Longispora fulva: one gene and its partner. The protein of the gene in region 1 binds, or shares a complex with, the protein of each later gene. Links are inferred from orthologs where the notes say so. Each region holds a gene or a part of one and is shown on either strand. Other genes may lie near its edges. The genes, in order: secA and secY.

Region 1 (8,584 bases):
GGCCGCCGCGGCCGGGGACGCCTTCCGGGTCAGACCGGGGCGCACCGGTCCGCTGCGGGCCGGCCTGGCCGTGGTGTTGGTCGACGACATCCTCACCACCGGGTCCACCCTCGCGGCGGTCGCCGATCAGCTACGGTCTGTAGATATACCGGTTTGTGGGGCGGTGGTGATCGCGGCGACACGACGCAGAAGTTCTCCGACAAAGGCGTGTCGAGACCCGAATCGCCAATACTTGTCGGTAGTTAACTCAAACAGGGGGTGACGAACGGCTGAACACGCGTTAGCGTCGAGGGCCAGAGCACTCTTCACCGAGAGGAGGTCACCGGGTTTCGCAACACCGGCTGACGCTCCGGGGGGAGTGCGTCGAGCCGGCTCCCACCTGGGCAAACGTCCAGGTTACCCCAGATCGTGAAAGTGGGGGAGGTCTGCCGTGGAAATTGTCGTCAAAGGACGTAACGTCGAAGTCCCGGAACACTACCGGGTACATGTGGCCGACAAGCTGGCGAAGATCGAGAAGTACGACCACAAACTCATCCAGGCCACTGTCGAATTGCTTCACGAACCCAATCGTCGTCAGCGCGAGAGCAGTCAACGCGTCGAGATCACGATCGCATCACGAGGGCCCGTCATCCGCTCGGAGGCCTGCGGGAAGGACTTCTACACCGCACTCGACCTCGCGGTGACGAAGCTCGACGCCAGGTTGCGGCGTTCAGCCGACCGGCGTCGCGTCCACCGAGGACACAGCACCCCGATCTCCGTGGCCAGGGCCACCGCCGCTCTGACGGCCAAGCAGATCGAAACCATGTTCGACAAGCCAAGCTTCGCCAAGTCGCAGGAGTCCGACGGCTACGAGCACGAGGAGCACCTGCCCGGCCAGATCGTGCGCGAGAAGACGCACTCGGCCGAGCCGGTCACCATCGATGACGCTCTGTCGCAGATGGAGCTCGTGGGCCACGACTTCTACCTGTTCACGGACAAGGAAACAGGCTGCCCGAGCGTCGTCTACCGGCGCAGGGCGTACGACTACGGCGTGATCCGCCTGTCGTAGCCCGCACAGCGCGACCTGCGGAGGGGCCCCCGAATCCGGGGCGCCCCTCCTGCCTGCGCACGTCGGCGACCCCAAAGCAGAGTTCGCGGATCGGCCACGTGTCGTGACGTCACGCCCGCTCCGGCAGCTCTGTGGCCGCTCGAGGGTACGCGAAGAGAAAGACACCGAAACCTTGCGGCGAGCACGCCGGTCATGAGACCTTCGCCGAGCGCCGAGCGCCGAGCGCCGAGCGCCGAGCGCCGAGCGCCGAGCGCCGAGCGCCGAGCGCCGAGCGCCGAGCGCCGAGCGCCGAGCGCCGAGCGCCGAGCGCCGAGCGCCGAGCGCCGAGCGCCGAGCGCCGAGCGCCGAGCGCCGAGCGCCGAGCGCCGAGCGCCGAGCGCCGAGCGCCGAGCGCCGAGCGCCGAGGCGGCGAACTCCGAGCGCCGAGGCGGCGAACTCCGAGTGCCGAGAGGCCGAACTCCGGGCAGCCGGGACGCCAAGATGCCAGGACCTGCGCCCAGAGCGCCGAGCCCGGGCCCCGAGCCGGACCCCTGGCGCCCCATGCCCCGAAAAGGGCTCGGAAGCGGTGCGCGACCACCTCCCCGGGGAGGTATGGTCGGCCGCGTGATCTCTCTCCGACCGCTCCGTGACGGTGACGCCGAGGACCTCGTCGCCGCGTGCAACGACCCGCTCATCCAGCGGTTCGTGCCCACTCTGCCCGCGCCGTACACCCGCGAGCACGCCCTCTGGTGGATCCGGGACGGCGCGCCGACCGTGGCGGCCAGAGGTGGTCAGATCTGGGCGATCGTCGATCCGTCCGACGACCGGCTGCTCGGTAGTGTCGCCACCCAGCCGGGGACTCTGGGCTACTGGGTCGCGCCATGGGCCCGGCGGCGGGGGGTGGCCACCGAGGCGACGAGGCAGGGCACGGCCTGGGCGTTCGCGCACGGGTACGAGCGGCTCGAGCTCACCACCCATCCCGAGAACGTGATCAGCCAGCGGGTGGCCCTGGCCGCCGGCTTCCGGAGCGAGGGGCTGCGCCGCGCGGCCGAGCAGAGCCGGGGTGGCGGCCGGCACGACATGCTGGTCTGGTCGCGGTTGCCCTCGGATCCGCCGGGGCCGACCCGCCGGCTCATCCCGGACCTGCCGGGCGGCGCCCTGACCGACGGGGTTGTGACGCTGACCCCGGTCGGGCCGGCGGACGCCGGGGAGATGTTCGCGCTGCGCAACCTCCCGGAGGTCGTGGCCAGCAACGTGCCTCCGGTCGAGCTGAGCCGCGCGGAGGTCGAGGAACGCTGCCGGCTCGCGCCCGGTACGTGGCTGACCGGCATCAACGTGGATCTGACCATCCGGGAGGCGGCGACGGGCGCGTTCGTCGGCGAGATCGGTCTTTTCTACCACGAGCCCCCCACCCAGCAGGCCATGATCGGGTATGCGGCGCTGCCGGCCTTCCGCGGCAAGGGCTACACGACCCGCGCCGCGAACCTGATCGCTGACTGGGCGTTCACGCAGGTCGGCGTCATGCGCCTGATCGCGGGCACGGCCCCGGAGAACGCCGGCTCCCAGCGCGTCCTGGAGAAGGCCGGCTTCGTTCGCGAGGGCTACACCCGTTCCCGCCTGCCCGGCCCGGACGGCACCCGGATCGACGACGTCCTCTGGGCCCGCCTGCCCGCCTGACAGATCCCCAAAACCATTTTCTGATCACGGCGACACCTGCCCCGGCACCGTCCAGCGACCCGGCGTCCTCACCACGGGCGTCCCCACCAGCTGGACAGCCGGGCGACTCCCGCCAGCGCTGAACCCGTCATCAAATATTGATCTTGTTTTTCAGCGCGGGTCCGTGGCCAGTTTCGCGCCGACCCACGTGTCGACCCGGGCGCCCCGGTGCACGAGTCGGCCGCGCTGCACGCCCTCGACCGCGAACCCGGCCTTCTCGGCGACCCGGCGGGACCCGTCGTTGCCGACGAGGGCCCGCCACTCGATCCTGGCCAGCCCCAGCTCCTCGAAGCCCCAGCGGGTGATGGCCCGCAGGGCGGCGGTGGCGTGCCCCCTGCCCCAGGCCCCCGGCGAGACCATGAAGCCGACGTCGGCCATCGTGGGGTCGCCGCGGTCGATCCGCAGGTCCATGTTCCCCACCCAGCCGCCGTCCGGGTCACTGATCGCGAAGTAGGCCCCGTCCGCGCGCAGCCACTGTTCAGCCGTGAAGGCCACGAAGCGCTCGGCGTTCCGCCGGGTGTACGGGCTCGGCAACGGCAACCACCGGGTGATCTCCGGATCGGTGCACGCCGCCACCAGCGCGTCGACATCGCCGGACTCCACGGGCCGGAGCAGGACGTCACCGGCGGGGAGCACCGGCTGCGGGGCGCTGAACACCCTGGTCCGCCGGCTGTCCACGGTCGGGAAGCCGAGCCGGCCGTACCGGTCGAGGTCGGCCGGGAGCAGCGCGCCGATCATGCCGTCGACCGGCTCGCCGGCCCTGTCGATCAGCGCCTCGCGTTGCAGCCCCTCCATCACGAACCCGGCGCGCTCGGCCACGAGCCGGGACGGCAGGTTGCCGGCCTTGGCCCGCCACAGCAGCCGCTGCACCCGCAGCGTGTCGAAGACCCACCGGCAGACGAGCTTGAGCGCCTCGGTGGTCACGCCCCGGCCCCGGCCGCCCGGGGCGACCCAGTAGCCGATCTCGGCGACCCGGGCGTCGGCGTCGTGGTCGACCACCCCGATGGAGCCGAGCAGTTCGCCGTCGTGGTCGAAGATCCCGAACTGCCCTTCCGACGCGCCGGTGACGAACCCGACGGCGTGCTCCATGAGGTACGGGACGGGCACCCGGGTCCACCGCTGGATCGCCTGGTCCTGGCAGGCCGCGTAGACCTGGGGGGCGTCGGAGCCGCGCCACGCGCGGAGTACAAATGCATCGGTCCTGAATTCCACCCTCAGATCATGCGTGCCCGGCTCCGCTGTGAGCGAACAGGATTTTTCGGAACACCAGGGTGGGGTCGTCACTGGGGGGATTGCCGCCTACGATGGTCAAGCGAATACCTCCCAGGGAGTGCTGACCCGTGTCGATTTTTGAAAAGCTTCTCCGCGCCGGCGAAGGCCGCATGGTGCGCAGGCTGAAGGCCATCGCCGACGCCGTGAGCTCGATCGAGGACAACTACGTTGACCTCAGTGACGAGGAGCTGCGCGAGCAGACCACCCTCTTCAAGGAGCGGCTCGACGAGGGCGAGACTCTCGACGACCTGCTCCCGGAGGCGTTCGCCGTCGTCCGCGAGGCGACCAAGCGGGTCCTCGGCAAGCGGCACTACGACGTCCAGATCATGGGCGGCGCCGCCCTGCACTTCGGCAACATCGCCGAGATGAAGACCGGTGAGGGCAAGACGCAGACGTGTCTGCTGCCGGTCTACCTCAACGCGCTGGCCGGCAAGGGCGTGCACGTGGTCACGGTCAACGACTACCTCGCCCAGCGCGACGCCGAGTGGATGGGCCGGGTGCACAACTTCCTCGGCCTGACCGTCGGCGCCATCCTGCCGAACCAGTCGTCCGCCGACCACAAGGCCGCCTACGAGTGCGACATCACCTACGGCACGAACAACGAGTTCGGCTTCGACTACCTGCGCGACAACATGGCGTGGTCGAAGGAGGAGATGGTCCAGCGGGGCCACTTCTTCGCCGTGGTCGACGAGGTCGACTCGATCCTGATCGACGAGGCCAGGACCCCGCTGATCATCTCGGGCCCGGCCGAGCAGTCCGCCCGGTGGTATGAGGAGTTCGCCCGCGTCGTCGGTCGGATGACCAAGGGCGAAGAGGGCCACTACGAGGTCGACGAGTCCAAGCGCACCGTCTCCATCTCCGAGTCGGGCATCGCGCGGGTCGAGGACGTCCTCGGCGTCGACAACCTCTACGAGTCGGCCAACACCCCGCTCGTCGGCTACCTGAACAACGCGATCAAGGCCAAGGAGCTCTACAAGAAGGACAAGGACTACATCGTCTCCGACGGTGAGGTCCTGATCGTCGACGAGTTCACGGGCCGCATCCTGCACGGCCGGCGGTACAACGAGGGCATGCACCAGGCCATCGAGGCCAAAGAGGGCGTGGAGATCAAGCAGGAGAACCAGACCCTCGCGACGATCACCCTGCAGAACTACTTCCGGCTGTACGAGAAGCTGGGCGGCATGACCGGTACGGCGCAGACGGAGGCCGCCGAGTTCAACAAGGTCTACAGCGTCGGCGTCGTGTCCATCCCGACCCACCGGCCGATGATCCGCGTGGACCGCGCCGACGTCATCTACAAGACGGAGATCGCCAAGTTCGAGGCCGTCGTCGAGGACATCGTCGAGCGGCACAACCTCGGCCAGCCGGTCCTCGTCGGCACCGTCTCGGTGGAGAACTCCGAGCTGATCTCCAGCCTGCTGAAGAAGCGGGGCATCCCGCATGCGGTCCTCAACGCGAAGTACCACGCGCGGGAGGCCGAGATCGTCGCCCAGGCCGGGCGCAAGGGCGGCGTCACGGTCGCCACGAACATGGCCGGCCGTGGCACGGACATCCTGCTCGGCGGCAACCCGGAGTACACGGCGGCGTCTGAGCTGCGCAACGCCGGCATCGACGAGGAGAACGAGAAGTACGCGGAGCTGTGGGAGGCCGCCCTCGAGCGCGCCGAGGAGTCCTGCGCCGAGGACAACGAGGCCGTCATCGAGGCCGGCGGGCTCTACGTCCTGGGCACCGAGCGGCACGAGTCCCGCCGGATCGACAACCAGCTCCGGGGCCGTTCCGGCCGGCAGGGCGACCCGGGCGAGTCCCGGTTCTACCTGTCCCTGCAGGACGAGCTGATGCGCCGGTTCCGTTCCGGTGCCGTCGAGGCCGTCATGGACCGGTTCAACATCCCCGACGACGTGCCGATCGAGTCGAAGATGGTGTCCCGCCAGATCAAGGGCGCGCAGACCCAGATCGAGGGCCAGAACGCCGAGGTCCGCAAGAACGTCCTCAAGTACGACGAGGTCCTCAACAAGCAGCGCCAGGTCATCTACGCCGAGCGCCGCCGCGTTCTCGACGGCGAGGACCTGCACGAGCAGGTCCGGCACATGATCGACGACACGATCGCCGGTTACGTGCAGGGTGCCACCGCCGACGGCTACGCCGAGGACTGGGACCTCGAGCAGCTCTGGACGGTCATGAAGCAGACCTACCCGGTCGGCGTCACGATCGAGGAGCTCGAGGACGAGGTCAACGGCCGCGACGGCATCGAGTCCGAGTGGCTGCTCGAGCGGCTCAAGGAGGACGCGCACACCGCGTACGACAACCGGGAGACCGAGCTCGGCGAGGCCCCGGTCCGCGAGCTGGAGCGTCAGGTCCTCCTCGCCGTCATCGACCGCAAGTGGCGCGAGCACCTCTACGAGATGGACTACCTCCAGGAGGGCGTCGGCCTGCGGGCGTACGCCCAGCGCGACCCCCTGGTGGAGTACCAGCGCGAGGGCTTCGACATGTTCAACCAGATGCTCGAGGGCGTCAAGGAGGAGACCGTCTCCTACCTGTTCAACCTCGAGGTCAAGGTCGAGGAGCCGGCCCCGGCCCCCGTCGAGCCCGGTGACGTCGTCACCCCGCTCCCGGACTTCAGCGGCGGCGCCGAGCACGAGCACGTCGAGATCCGCGCCAAGGGCCTCGGCGCCCGCGGGCCGCAGCAGTTGCACTACTCGGCCCCCACCATCGACGGCGAGGCCGGCGCCGGCGGCGTCGTGCACCACGAGGAGGCCCCGGCCCTGGGGCTCGGCGTCGGCCCGGCCAGCCCGATGGCTGCCGGAGCCAAGCGGCCGGCGCCCGGGCAGAAGGTCGGCGGGGGGCCCTCGCGGAACTCGCCGTGTCCGTGTGGGTCGGGGAAGAAGTACAAGCGTTGCCATGGGGCTGCTGAAGGCGAGTGACCTGTGCTGATCTGCCCCCGGTGCCTGTGGTGCCGGGGGCAGAACGCTGTCCGGGTGCCGCGTCGGATCTGCCGGCCGCCGCTAGTGGGTGTCCGGCGACGGTGGGCCACCCGGGCGCAGCGACTGGAGGTGGGTGCACAGCCACGCGTCCGCCGGTCGTTCCAGTCGCAGGGTCATCGCCCAGATCCTCGTCGACCGGTGCAGCATCACCACCGCCTCGATCACGGCCGGGGCCGGCGAGGACACCCGCAGGGACGCGATCCGGACCGTTCCCGGAGCGCCCCGCTGCTGCTCGATGTCGAGGACCAGCTGCCGGTGCGCGTCGGGGGCGCAGACCGCGCGCAGCGCCTGGACGGGCCGATGCCCGGTGAGGGCCTCGAGGTAGAGCCGGAGGAAGACCCCGGCAGCCCGGCCGGCCCAGCCGTCCGGTGCCCTGAGCGCGGTCCGGGCGGGGCGCACCCCGGCGGGCCCTGATGGTCCGGTGCCGGCGCGGCCGGCTGTGCCCATGGGGCCGGCTGTCCCCTTCGGGCTGGCTGTTCCCCTCGGACTTGCTCCGCCCCTCGGGCCGACGGCTCCTATGGGGCCGGTAATGCCGGTGGGGCTGGTGGGGCTGGTGGGGCCTGAGGGTCCTGAGGTGCTCCGGCGGGCGGTCGGTTCGGTGCCGGGCGGGGTCGCGCCTGGCGGCGGGGAGGTCCTCGGGCGCCGGGATGCCGCCCATGTGCCGACGGTCCGGGACCCGGGGCCGGATGCTCCTGCCACCGCCTCGGCACCGGGCGTCCCGGACGGAGCCACGTCGTGGCCAACTGTTCGGCGGGCAGCTGCGCTCCCGCCCGGAGTGGCGTCCCGCGCAGTTCCGGCACCACCTGTCCAGGGCGGAGCCGTGCCACCGCCCCCGCCAGGAACGGCACCCCACGCAACCCCGGCACCACCTGTCCAGGGTGGAACAGCGCCCCCACCCGCAGCCGCATCCCGCACCGCCATCCGGGCGGCCTCCCCCCGGGTCAACCCCGGATCATCGAGACACCGCCCACCGCAACAGGACCCGGCGCAGCACGCATCCTCCTCGTACGGCGGCTCGTAGGGTGGGACCGGGCCGATCGTGACATACATGCGAGCCTCCCGAAGCCTACGTTTACCCCCGTTTGCGTTTGGCACGTTCTACTGGGCTTCGGTGGGCGCACGCCAGGCTGGATCGCCTAACCGACACTTTCGTCGGCGATCAGGGGGTTCTCGCGGATCCAGACGGCCGTCTCGGCGTACATCCGCTCGATGTAGAGCTCGACCTCGGCGCGTTCGACCCGCCACTGGCCCCGGCCGCCGATCTTGATGCCGCGCAGCTCACCGCTGCGGACCAGGTGGTACACCTGGGAGGTCGAGACGTTCAGCAGCTCGGCGACATCCGCGAGCTGCAGGAACCGTGGCTCCATGGGGTGGGCCTCCGGGGCGAGGGGTACGGTTTCCTTAGTTTGCCACCGATGGCGTTGAGGAGCAGCACATGCGGGTCTACCTCCCGGCCACGCTTCCCCTGTTGGCCGCCCTGCGCGCCGAGGGTCAGCTGGGCCCCGGCCCGCTCGCCGCGCACGCCGTGACGCCGGGCCTGCGCGAGTGGTATGTGGAGGGTGACGAGGAGGAGCTGGAGTTCGTGGCG
Region 2 (8,096 bases), 300 kb from region 1 along the record:
CCCGGACCAGTCCATCACGAAGAAGCCCGCCGAGACCCGCATGGGTTCCGGTAAGGGTTCCCCCGAGTGGTGGGTCGCGAACGTCAAGCCGGGTCGGATCCTGTTCGAGATGGCGTTCCCGAACGAGGTGATCGCGCGTGAAGCAATGCGACGCGCGATCCACAAGCTGCCGATGAAGTGCCGCATTGTTAAGCGCGAAGTGGGTGAGGCGTGATGGCAGCGGTTACTCCGGCTGCTGAGGTTCGGGAGATCTCCGACGAGGAGCTCAAGACCCGACTCTCGGAAGCCAAGGCGGAGCTGTTCAACCTTCGGGTGCAGGCGGCGACGGGGCAGCTGGACAACAACCGGCGGCTCCAGACGGTCCGGCGTGAGGTTGCCCGGATCTACACGATCATGCGCGAGCGCGAGCTTGGTCTGAGCGCCGCGCCTACTGAGGTGGCGTCATGAGCGAGACCGTGAACGAAACCGCTGAGACCGAGGAGCGCAGCCGTCGTAAGACGCGCGAGGGCCTGGTCGTCAGCGACAAGATGGACAAGACCGTCGTCGTGGCTGTCGAGGACCGGGTCAAGCACCCGCTCTACGGCAAGGTTCTGCGGCGGACTCGTAAGCTCAAGGCGCACGACGAGCAGAACGCCTGCGGCATCGGCGACCGCGTTGTCCTCATGGAGACGCGTCCGCTGTCGGCCACCAAGCGTTGGCGGATCGTGGAGATCCTCGAGAAGGCCAAGTAAGTAACCGGCTAGTTCCGCCAGGCTCTGCTGCTGTGGGCGGTAGAGAACCGGCGAGACAACAGGAGTTGACGTGATCCAGCAGGAGTCGCGACTGCGCGTCGCCGACAACACAGGTGCCAAGGAAATCCTTTGCATCCGTGTTCTCGGTGGCTCCGGTCGGCGCTACGCGAGCATTGGCGACGTCATCGTGGCCACGGTCAAGGACGCGATCCCCGCGGCCGGTGTGAAGAAGGGCGACGTCGTCAAGGCTGTCGTTGTTCGCACCGCCAAGGAGAAGCGGCGGCCGGACGGCTCGTACATTCGCTTCGACGAGAACGCCGCCGTCATCATCAAGGATGGCGGCGACCCCCGCGGTACCCGTATCTTCGGCCCGGTTGGGCGCGAGCTGCGGGACAAGCGGTTCATGAAGATCATCTCCCTCGCACCGGAGGTGTTGTAGACCGTGAAGATCAAAAAGGGCGACACGGTCGTCATCATCGCCGGTAAGGACAAGGGCGCCAAGGGCAAGGTCATCGCGGCCTACCCGACGCTCGACAAGGTCCTCGTCGAGGGTGTCAACCGGGTCAAGAAGCACACCAGCATCCGCACCACCCAGCGTGGCGCGAAGACCGGTGGCATCATCACCCAGGAGGCCCCGATCCACGTGAGCAACGTGGCCGTGGTCGACAGCGACGGCAAGCCGACCCGCGTCGGGGCTCGCATCGACGAGTCCGGCGCGAAGGTTCGCGTCGCGCGCAGCAACGGTAAGGACCTGTGATGACGACGGTTGAGAAGGTGGCCCCGCGCCTCAAGACGCGGTACCGCGACGAGGTCAAGGGCGAGCTGCAGAAGCAGTTCGAGTACAAGAACTCGATGCTGGTTCCCGGCCTGGTCAAGATCGTCGTGAACATGGGTGTCGGTGAGGCTGCTCGCGACGCCAAGCTGATCGACGGCGCTGTCCGTGACCTGACCACGATCACAGGCCAGAAGCCGCTGATCCGCAAGGCGACCAAGTCGATCGCGCAGTTCAAGCTCCGCGAGGGCATGCCGATCGGCGCCAAGGTCACCCTGCGGGGCGACCGGATGTGGGAGTTCCTGGACCGGCTGCTGTCGATCTCGCTGCCCCGCATCCGCGACTTCCGCGGCCTGGACGGGCGCAAGCTCGACGGTAACGGGAACTACACGTTCGGCCTGACCGAGCAGTCGACGTTCCACGAGATCGACCAGGACAAGATCGACCGCGTCCGCGGTATGGACATCACCGTGGTCACGACCGCGAAGACCGACGACGAGGGCCGGGCGCTGCTGAAGCTCCTGGGCTTCCCGTTCAAGGAGAACTGATGGCTAAGAAGGCGCTGATTCTCAAGGCGGCCGCGAAGCCGAAGTTCGCGGTCCGTGCGTACACCCGCTGCCAGCGTTGCGGTCGCCCGAAGGCTGTGTACCGCAAGTTCGGCCTCTGCCGGATCTGCATCCGGGAGATGGCCCACCGCGGCGAGCTCCCCGGCGTGACCAAGGCCTCCTGGTAACCGAACTACTTAGCCACCGCGCTTCGCCGTAGGCCCTAGCAGTACCGGGAACCGCGGCGAGAAAGGCTGATTTAAACCGATGACGATGACCGACCCGATCGCAGACATGCTCACGCGTCTGCGCAACGCCAATCAGGCGTACCACGACCAGGTGAAGATGCCCTACTCGAAGATCAAGGCGAACATCGCCGAGGTACTCAAGGCCGAGGGCTACATCACCGGCTGGACCGTCGAGGAGCCCGCTGAGGGCGCCGTTGGCAGGACTCTCCACGTGGAGCTCAAGTTCGGCCAGAACCGGGAGCGGAGCCTCGCCGGCATCCGCCGCGTGTCCAAGCCCGGTCTCCGGGTGTACGCCAAGTCCCCCGAGCTTCCTCGGGTGCTCGGCGGCCTGGGCGTTGCGATCATCTCGACGTCACAGGGGCTGCTCACCGACCGGCAGGCCCGCAAGCGAGGGGTAGGCGGGGAAGTCCTCGCCTACGTCTGGTAAGGGGCAGATACATGTCGCGTATTGGGCGTAAGCCGATTGATGTCCCCTCCGGGGTGGACATCACCATTGACGGCCAGACCGTCAAGGTGAAGGGCCCCAAGGGGTCGCTGGAGCACACCCTCGCCGAGCCGATCACGGCTGAGCGCGAGGAGAACGGCCAGATCGCTGTTATCCGGCCGAACGACGAGCGCAAGGCCAAGGAGCTGCACGGGCTGTCCCGTACGCTCGTGGCCAACATGATCGTCGGCGTGACCTCCGGCTACAAGAAGGTTCTGGAGATCCAGGGCACCGGTTACCGCGTGACCGCCAAGGGCTCGGACCTGGAGTTCGCTCTGGGCTTCTCCCACCCGGTCGTCGTTCCCGCCCCGGCGGGTATCACCTTCGCTGTCGAGAAGCCGACCATCTTCTCGATCGAGGGTATCGACAAGCAGCAGGTGGGCGAGGTCGCCGCGAACATCCGCAAGATCCGTCCGCCGGAGCCGTACAAGGGCAAGGGTGTGCGGTACCAGGGCGAGAACGTCCGCCGCAAGGCTGGAAAGGCAGGCAAGAAGTGACCGCCACGCTGCTCAAGCGCCGCAACGGTGGGGGCATCTCCGCCAGCCGTCGGGTCGCGCGTGCGCGCCGGCACTTCCGCGTGCGCAAGAACGTCAACGGCACCGCCGAGCGTCCGCGCCTGGTGGTCACCCGTTCGCTGCGGCACATGGTCGCTCAGATCGTGGACGACACCAAGGGCATCACCCTGGCGTCGGCGTCCACGCTCGAGGCGTCCTTCCGCGGGGCCGAGGGCGACAAGCGCGCTCTCGCCACCAAGGTCGGTGCACTGGTAGCGGAGCGCGCCAAGGCCGCCGGGATCAGCGCTGTGGTCTTCGACCGCGGTGGCGACCGGTACACGGGGCGCATCGCCGCCCTGGCCGACGCGGCCCGCGAAGCCGGACTTGAGTTCTAGAAACCGTCACGAGAGGAGAGTCTGATGCCAGGAGCACAGCGCCGTGGCGGTGGGTCCGGTACCGCTGGCACGAGTAACGAGGGTGGTGGCCAGGGCAACCGTCGCGACAACCGTCGCGAGGGCGGTCGGGGCCAGGCCCAGGAGAAGACGCCGCACCTCGAGCGCGTGGTTGCTATCAACCGCGTGGCCAAGGTGGTCAAGGGTGGTCGTCGGTTCAGCTTCACCGCGCTCGTCGTGGTCGGGGATGGCGACGGCACCGTAGGTGTCGGATACGGCAAGGCCAAGGAGGTGCCCGCGGCGATCGCCAAGGGTGTCGAGGAGGCCAAGAAGCACTTCTTCAAGGTGCCGCGGATCGGTTCGACGATCCCGCACCCGGTGCTCGGTGAGGACGCGGCGGGCAAGGTCCTGCTGAAGCCCGCCAGCGCTGGTACCGGTGTTATCGCCGGTGGTCCGGTGCGCGCCGTGCTGGAGTGCGTCGGTATCCACGACGTGCTCTCCAAGAGCCAGGGTTCGTCGAACGCGATCAACATCGTGCACGCGACGGTCGCTGCTCTGAAGTCGTTGGAATCGCCGGAAGCCGTGGCCGCGCGCCGTGGTCTCCCGGTCGAGGATGTCGCACCGGCCGCCATGCTGCGGGCTCGTGCGGCGGCTGCGGGGGCATGACATGGCACGCCTGAAGGTCACCCAGCTCCGGTCCGGTATCGGCGGCAAGCAGAACCAGCGGGACACGCTGCGGACGCTTGGTCTGAAGCGGATCAACGATGAGGTGGTCAAAGAGGACCGTCCCGAGATTCGGGGCATGATCAAGACCGTGATTCACCTCGTCAAGGTCGAGGAGGTCGAGTAGCGATGACGATCAAGGTTCACCACCTGCGCCCGGCTCCCGGTGCGAAGACGGACAAGACCCGCGTTGGTCGCGGTGAGGGCTCGAAGGGCAAGACCGCCGGTCGTGGCACGAAGGGCACCAAGGCCCGTCGTTCCGTGCACCAGTGGTTCGAGGGTGGGCAGATGCCCATCCACATGCGCCTGCCGAAGCTCAAGGGTTTCAAGAACAAGTTCAAGGTGGAGTTCCAGGTCGTGAACCTGGAGCGTCTGGCTGAGCTGTTCCCGAACGGCGGCACCATCGGCGTTCTCGAGCTGGTCCAGGCCGGCGCGGTCCGCAAGGGGCAGCTCGTCAAGGTTCTCGGTTCCGGGGACCTGGGCGGCGTGAAGCTCGACATCTCGGCCAACGCGTTCAGCGCGTCGGCCAAGGAGAAGATCGAGGCTGCCGGCGGCTCGGTTACCGAGCTGTAACGAGTTGGCGATGGACCCTGTCCAGCGGCCGTCCTCCCCAGCACAATGGGGAGCGGCCTCCGGGACAGGGTCCATGCTCGTTCGGGGTGTTTTCGACTGCCCCGGATGAAATAGTCCGGCCGGCCCTCCTGACCGGAGGGGGCATGTGCTGTTAGAGTCCGGTCGCATATAGGCTTCACCCCCCCATGCGGTGGGCCCGCCGGGCCCAACACCGCTCACCGGCAATCGGCCGCCCCCCGTGGCCGCTCGCGCAGGAGGATCTGTTGCTCTCCGCATTTTTCAGTGCGTTTCGCACGCCTGACCTGCGCAAGAAGCTGTTGTTCACGCTGTTCATCGTCGCCATCTACCGGTTGGGCGCCACGATCCCCAGCCCCGGTGTGAACTACGGCAACGTCCAGCGGTGCATCGAGCGGATGAACACGGGTGACACCAACGAGGTGTTCACCCTGCTCAACCTGTTCTCCGGCGGGGCGCTCCTGCAGCTGACGGTGTTCGCGCTGGGCATCATGCCCTACATCACGGCGAGCATCATCCTCCAGCTGCTCACCGTGGTCATCCCGCGGCTCGAGCAGCTGAAGAAGGAGGGGCAGTCGGGGCAGGCCAAGATCACGCAGTACACGCGGTATCTGACGCTGGGTCTCGCGGTCCTGCAGGCCTCCGGGTTCGTGGCTCTGGCCAAGTCGGGCCAGCTCTTCCAGAACCGGTGCAGCACGGGTGACACCGAGCCGATCCCGGTCAGCACGATCATGCCGAACTGGCTCACACTGACGTGCCTGGTCATCACGATGACCGCGGGAACCGGTGTGATCATGTGGCTCGGCGAGATGGTCACGGACAAGGGCGTCGGCAACGGCATGTCCGTCCTGATCTTCACCTCGATCGCTGCGCGGCTCCCCGCTGAGGGCCTGCAGGTCTGGTCGCAGAACAAGTGGAACTTCGTCATCATCGTCGCGATCGGCCTGATCGTCATCGCGCTGGTCATCTTCATCGAGCAGGCGCAGCGCCGGGTCCCGGTGCAGTACGCGAAGCGGATGGTCGGCCGCCGGATGTACGGGGGCACGTCCACCTATATTCCGCTGAAGGTCAACCAGGCCGGCGTCATCCCGGTCATCTTCGCCTCGTCGCTGCTGTACCTGCCGACGCTCGGCCTCCAGCTGATGGACCAGAACAACCTGCCGGCGTGGGGCAAGTTCATCAACAAGTGGATCATCCCGCAGGAGAGCTGGGTGCACATCACCCTGTACTTCGCGATGATCCTGTTCTTCACCTACTTCTACGTCGCCATCACGTTCAACCCGACCGAGGTCGCGGACAACATGAAGAAGTACGGCGGCTTCATTCCGGGTATCCGCCCGGGCAAGCCGACCGCCGAGTACCTTGACTTCATCCTGAGCCGCATCACGCTGCCGGGTGCGATCTACCTCGGCATCATCGCCGTCCTGCCGAACCTGTTCATGGGTCTGGCCGGTGGCAACAAGCAGAACTTCCCGTTCGGTGGTACGGCAGTGCTGATCATCGTCGGCGTGGGCCTGGAGACGGTCAAGCAGATCGAGAGCCAGCTCATGCAGCGCAACTACGAAGGGTTCCTGAGGTAGTGGCGCGGGTTGGCAGGCGCAGTGAGGTGGTATCCGCGTGAGGCTCGTTCTGGTAGGACCACCCGGGGCCGGTAAGGGCACCCAGGCGCAGTTCATCGCGTCGCACCTCGCGGTACCGGGGATCTCCACCGGCGACATCTTCCGGGCCAACGTGACCCAGAAGACTCCGCTCGGGCTCGAGGCGAAGCGGTACATGGACGCTGGCGACCTGGTCCCGGACGAGGTCACCATCAACATGGTCCGCGACCGGCTGGCCGAGTCGGACGCCGTCGACGGGTTCCTGCTCGACGGCTTCCCTCGCACCGTGCCGCAGGCCGTAGCGCTGGACAAGCTGCTCGTCGACCTGGGCTTCACGCTGGACCTGGTGCTGGAGCTCGTCGTGGACGACGACGAGGTGATCCGTCGGCTGTCCGGCCGGCGGATGTGCCGCAGCTGCGGTCGGATCTGGCACGTCGAGTTCGAGCCGACGGTCAAACCGGGCGTGTGCGACAACTGCCAGGGCGAGCTGTTCCAGCGCGACGACGACAATCCGACGACGATCGCCAACCGGTTGCGGGAGTACGCGGAGAAGACCGCGCCACTGGTCGACTTCTACGGCGCCCAGGGCAAGCTGGTGGGCATCGACGCGACCGGACCGGTCGAGGACATCACGAACCGGGCGATCGACGCGCTCCGGTCCTACGGGGGCTGACCAGCCTCCGCCAAGTAGCGGGGATTCGAACTTGTACGGCGACGATATCCAGATCAAGTCCGTCGAGCAGTTGCACAAGATGCGGGCGGCTGGCCTGATCGTTGCGGACACGCTCGCGAAGCTGCGGGCGGCGGTGCGCCCGGGGATCTCGACCGGCGAGCTCGACGCCATGGCGGAGGAGCACATCCGGTCGGTGGGCGCGGTCCCGTCGTTCAAGGGGTACCACGGCTTCCCGGCCACGATCTGCGCCTCCGTGAACGAGCAGGTCGTGCACGGCATTCCGTCGACGAAGCAGGTCCTCCGCGAGGGGGACCTGGTGTCGATCGACTGCGGGGCGATCCTCGACGGCTGGCACGGCGACTCGGCGATCACGGTCCCGGTCGGCGAGGTCCGCCCGGAGTTGCTCACGATGATCGAGGCCGCCGAGTCGGGCATGTGGGCCGGCATCGCCGCCGCCCAGGCCGGCGCCAGGCTGTCGGACATCGGGCACGCGGTGGAGACCGGCGTCCGCAAGGTCGGCCGGTACGGCACGGTGCGCGGCTACGGCGGCCACGGCATCGGCACCGAGATGCACCAGGACCCGCACGTGCACAACTACGGCCGTCCGGGCCGCGGTCCGGTGCTCACGGCGGGCATGGCGCTGGCCATCGAGCCGATGATCACCGAGGGTTCCGCGAAGGTGGTCGAGCTGAACGACGGTTGGACCGTCGTCACCAAGGACGCCTCGATGGCGGTGCATGTGGAGCACTCGATCGCGATCTTCGACGATGGGGTGTGGGTGTTGACGGCGCATGACGGCGGGGTGGGCAAGCTCCCGGCCGAGGCGCTGAGCGCCGCCGCTACCAGCG

Evidence for each region.
Region 2: the proteins of secA (region 1) and secY are in contact, whole or in part, in a crystal structure (PDB 3DIN), measured with the Thermotoga maritima proteins. The link is inferred for Longispora fulva from one-to-one orthologs. Residues at the interface, in WP_004082002.1 of Thermotoga maritima: Glu261, Ala262, Arg263, Lys300, Ala301, Arg302, Thr303, Ile304, Ile305, Leu323, Tyr324, Asp325, Pro326, Val329, Ser330, Tyr333, Ile336, Lys340, Phe345, Val349, Glu363, Phe364, Tyr374, Ser375, Gly376, Gly377, Glu393, Ile395, Thr482, Ser483; in WP_004081795.1 of Thermotoga maritima: Glu108, Gly109, Glu110, Glu111, Ala236, Glu237, Arg238, Arg239, Ile240, Thr241, Ile242, Gln243, Tyr244, Ala245, Arg246, Arg247, Val248, Thr249, Gly250, Arg251, Arg252, Val253, Tyr254, Gly256, Ala257, Ser258, Thr259, Tyr260, Leu261, Pro262.

Annotation. Positions count from the first base shown.
Region 1 is NZ_JADOUF010000001.1:7,075,623-7,084,206, forward strand. What follows is about bases 3,724-7,136. They hold secA (preprotein translocase subunit SecA), read left to right. Parts: upstream 3,724-4,083; coding sequence 4,084-6,936; downstream 6,937-7,136. Other genes in these bases: IW245_RS32610 (GNAT family N-acetyltransferase), read right to left, coding at 3,724-3,955; IW245_RS32620 (Rv3235 family protein), read right to left, coding at 7,018-7,136. Also shown: IW245_RS32595 (ComF family protein), read left to right, coding at 1-262; hpf (ribosome hibernation-promoting factor, HPF/YfiA family), read left to right, coding at 431-1,048; IW245_RS32605 (GNAT family N-acetyltransferase), read left to right, coding at 1,652-2,704; more of IW245_RS32610, read right to left, coding at 2,855-3,723; more of IW245_RS32620, read right to left, coding at 7,137-7,443; IW245_RS32625 (helix-turn-helix transcriptional regulator), read right to left, coding at 8,133-8,363; IW245_RS32630 (DUF6912 family protein), read left to right, coding at 8,432-8,584. UniProt on the Escherichia coli protein: Required for protein export, interacts with the SecYEG preprotein conducting channel.
Region 2 is NZ_JADOUF010000001.1:6,771,141-6,779,236, forward strand. The notes cover bases 4,467-7,391. They hold secY (preprotein translocase subunit SecY), read left to right. Parts: upstream 4,467-5,225; coding sequence 5,226-6,557; downstream 6,558-7,391. Other genes in these bases: rpmD (50S ribosomal protein L30), read left to right, coding at 4,467-4,516; rplO (50S ribosomal protein L15), read left to right, coding at 4,519-4,962; IW245_RS31090 (adenylate kinase), read left to right, coding at 6,595-7,248; map (type I methionyl aminopeptidase), read left to right, coding at 7,280-7,391. In the rest of the region: rplP (50S ribosomal protein L16), read left to right, coding at 1-214; rpmC (50S ribosomal protein L29), read left to right, coding at 214-447; rpsQ (30S ribosomal protein S17), read left to right, coding at 444-731; rplN (50S ribosomal protein L14), read left to right, coding at 802-1,170; rplX (50S ribosomal protein L24), read left to right, coding at 1,174-1,488; rplE (50S ribosomal protein L5), read left to right, coding at 1,488-2,051; IW245_RS31050 (type Z 30S ribosomal protein S14), read left to right, coding at 2,051-2,236; rpsH (30S ribosomal protein S8), read left to right, coding at 2,316-2,723; rplF (50S ribosomal protein L6), read left to right, coding at 2,735-3,277; rplR (50S ribosomal protein L18), read left to right, coding at 3,274-3,669; rpsE (30S ribosomal protein S5), read left to right, coding at 3,694-4,332; more of rpmD, read left to right, coding at 4,334-4,466; more of map, read left to right, coding at 7,392-8,096. UniProt on the Escherichia coli protein: The central subunit of the protein translocation channel SecYEG. Consists of two halves formed by TMs 1-5 and 6-10.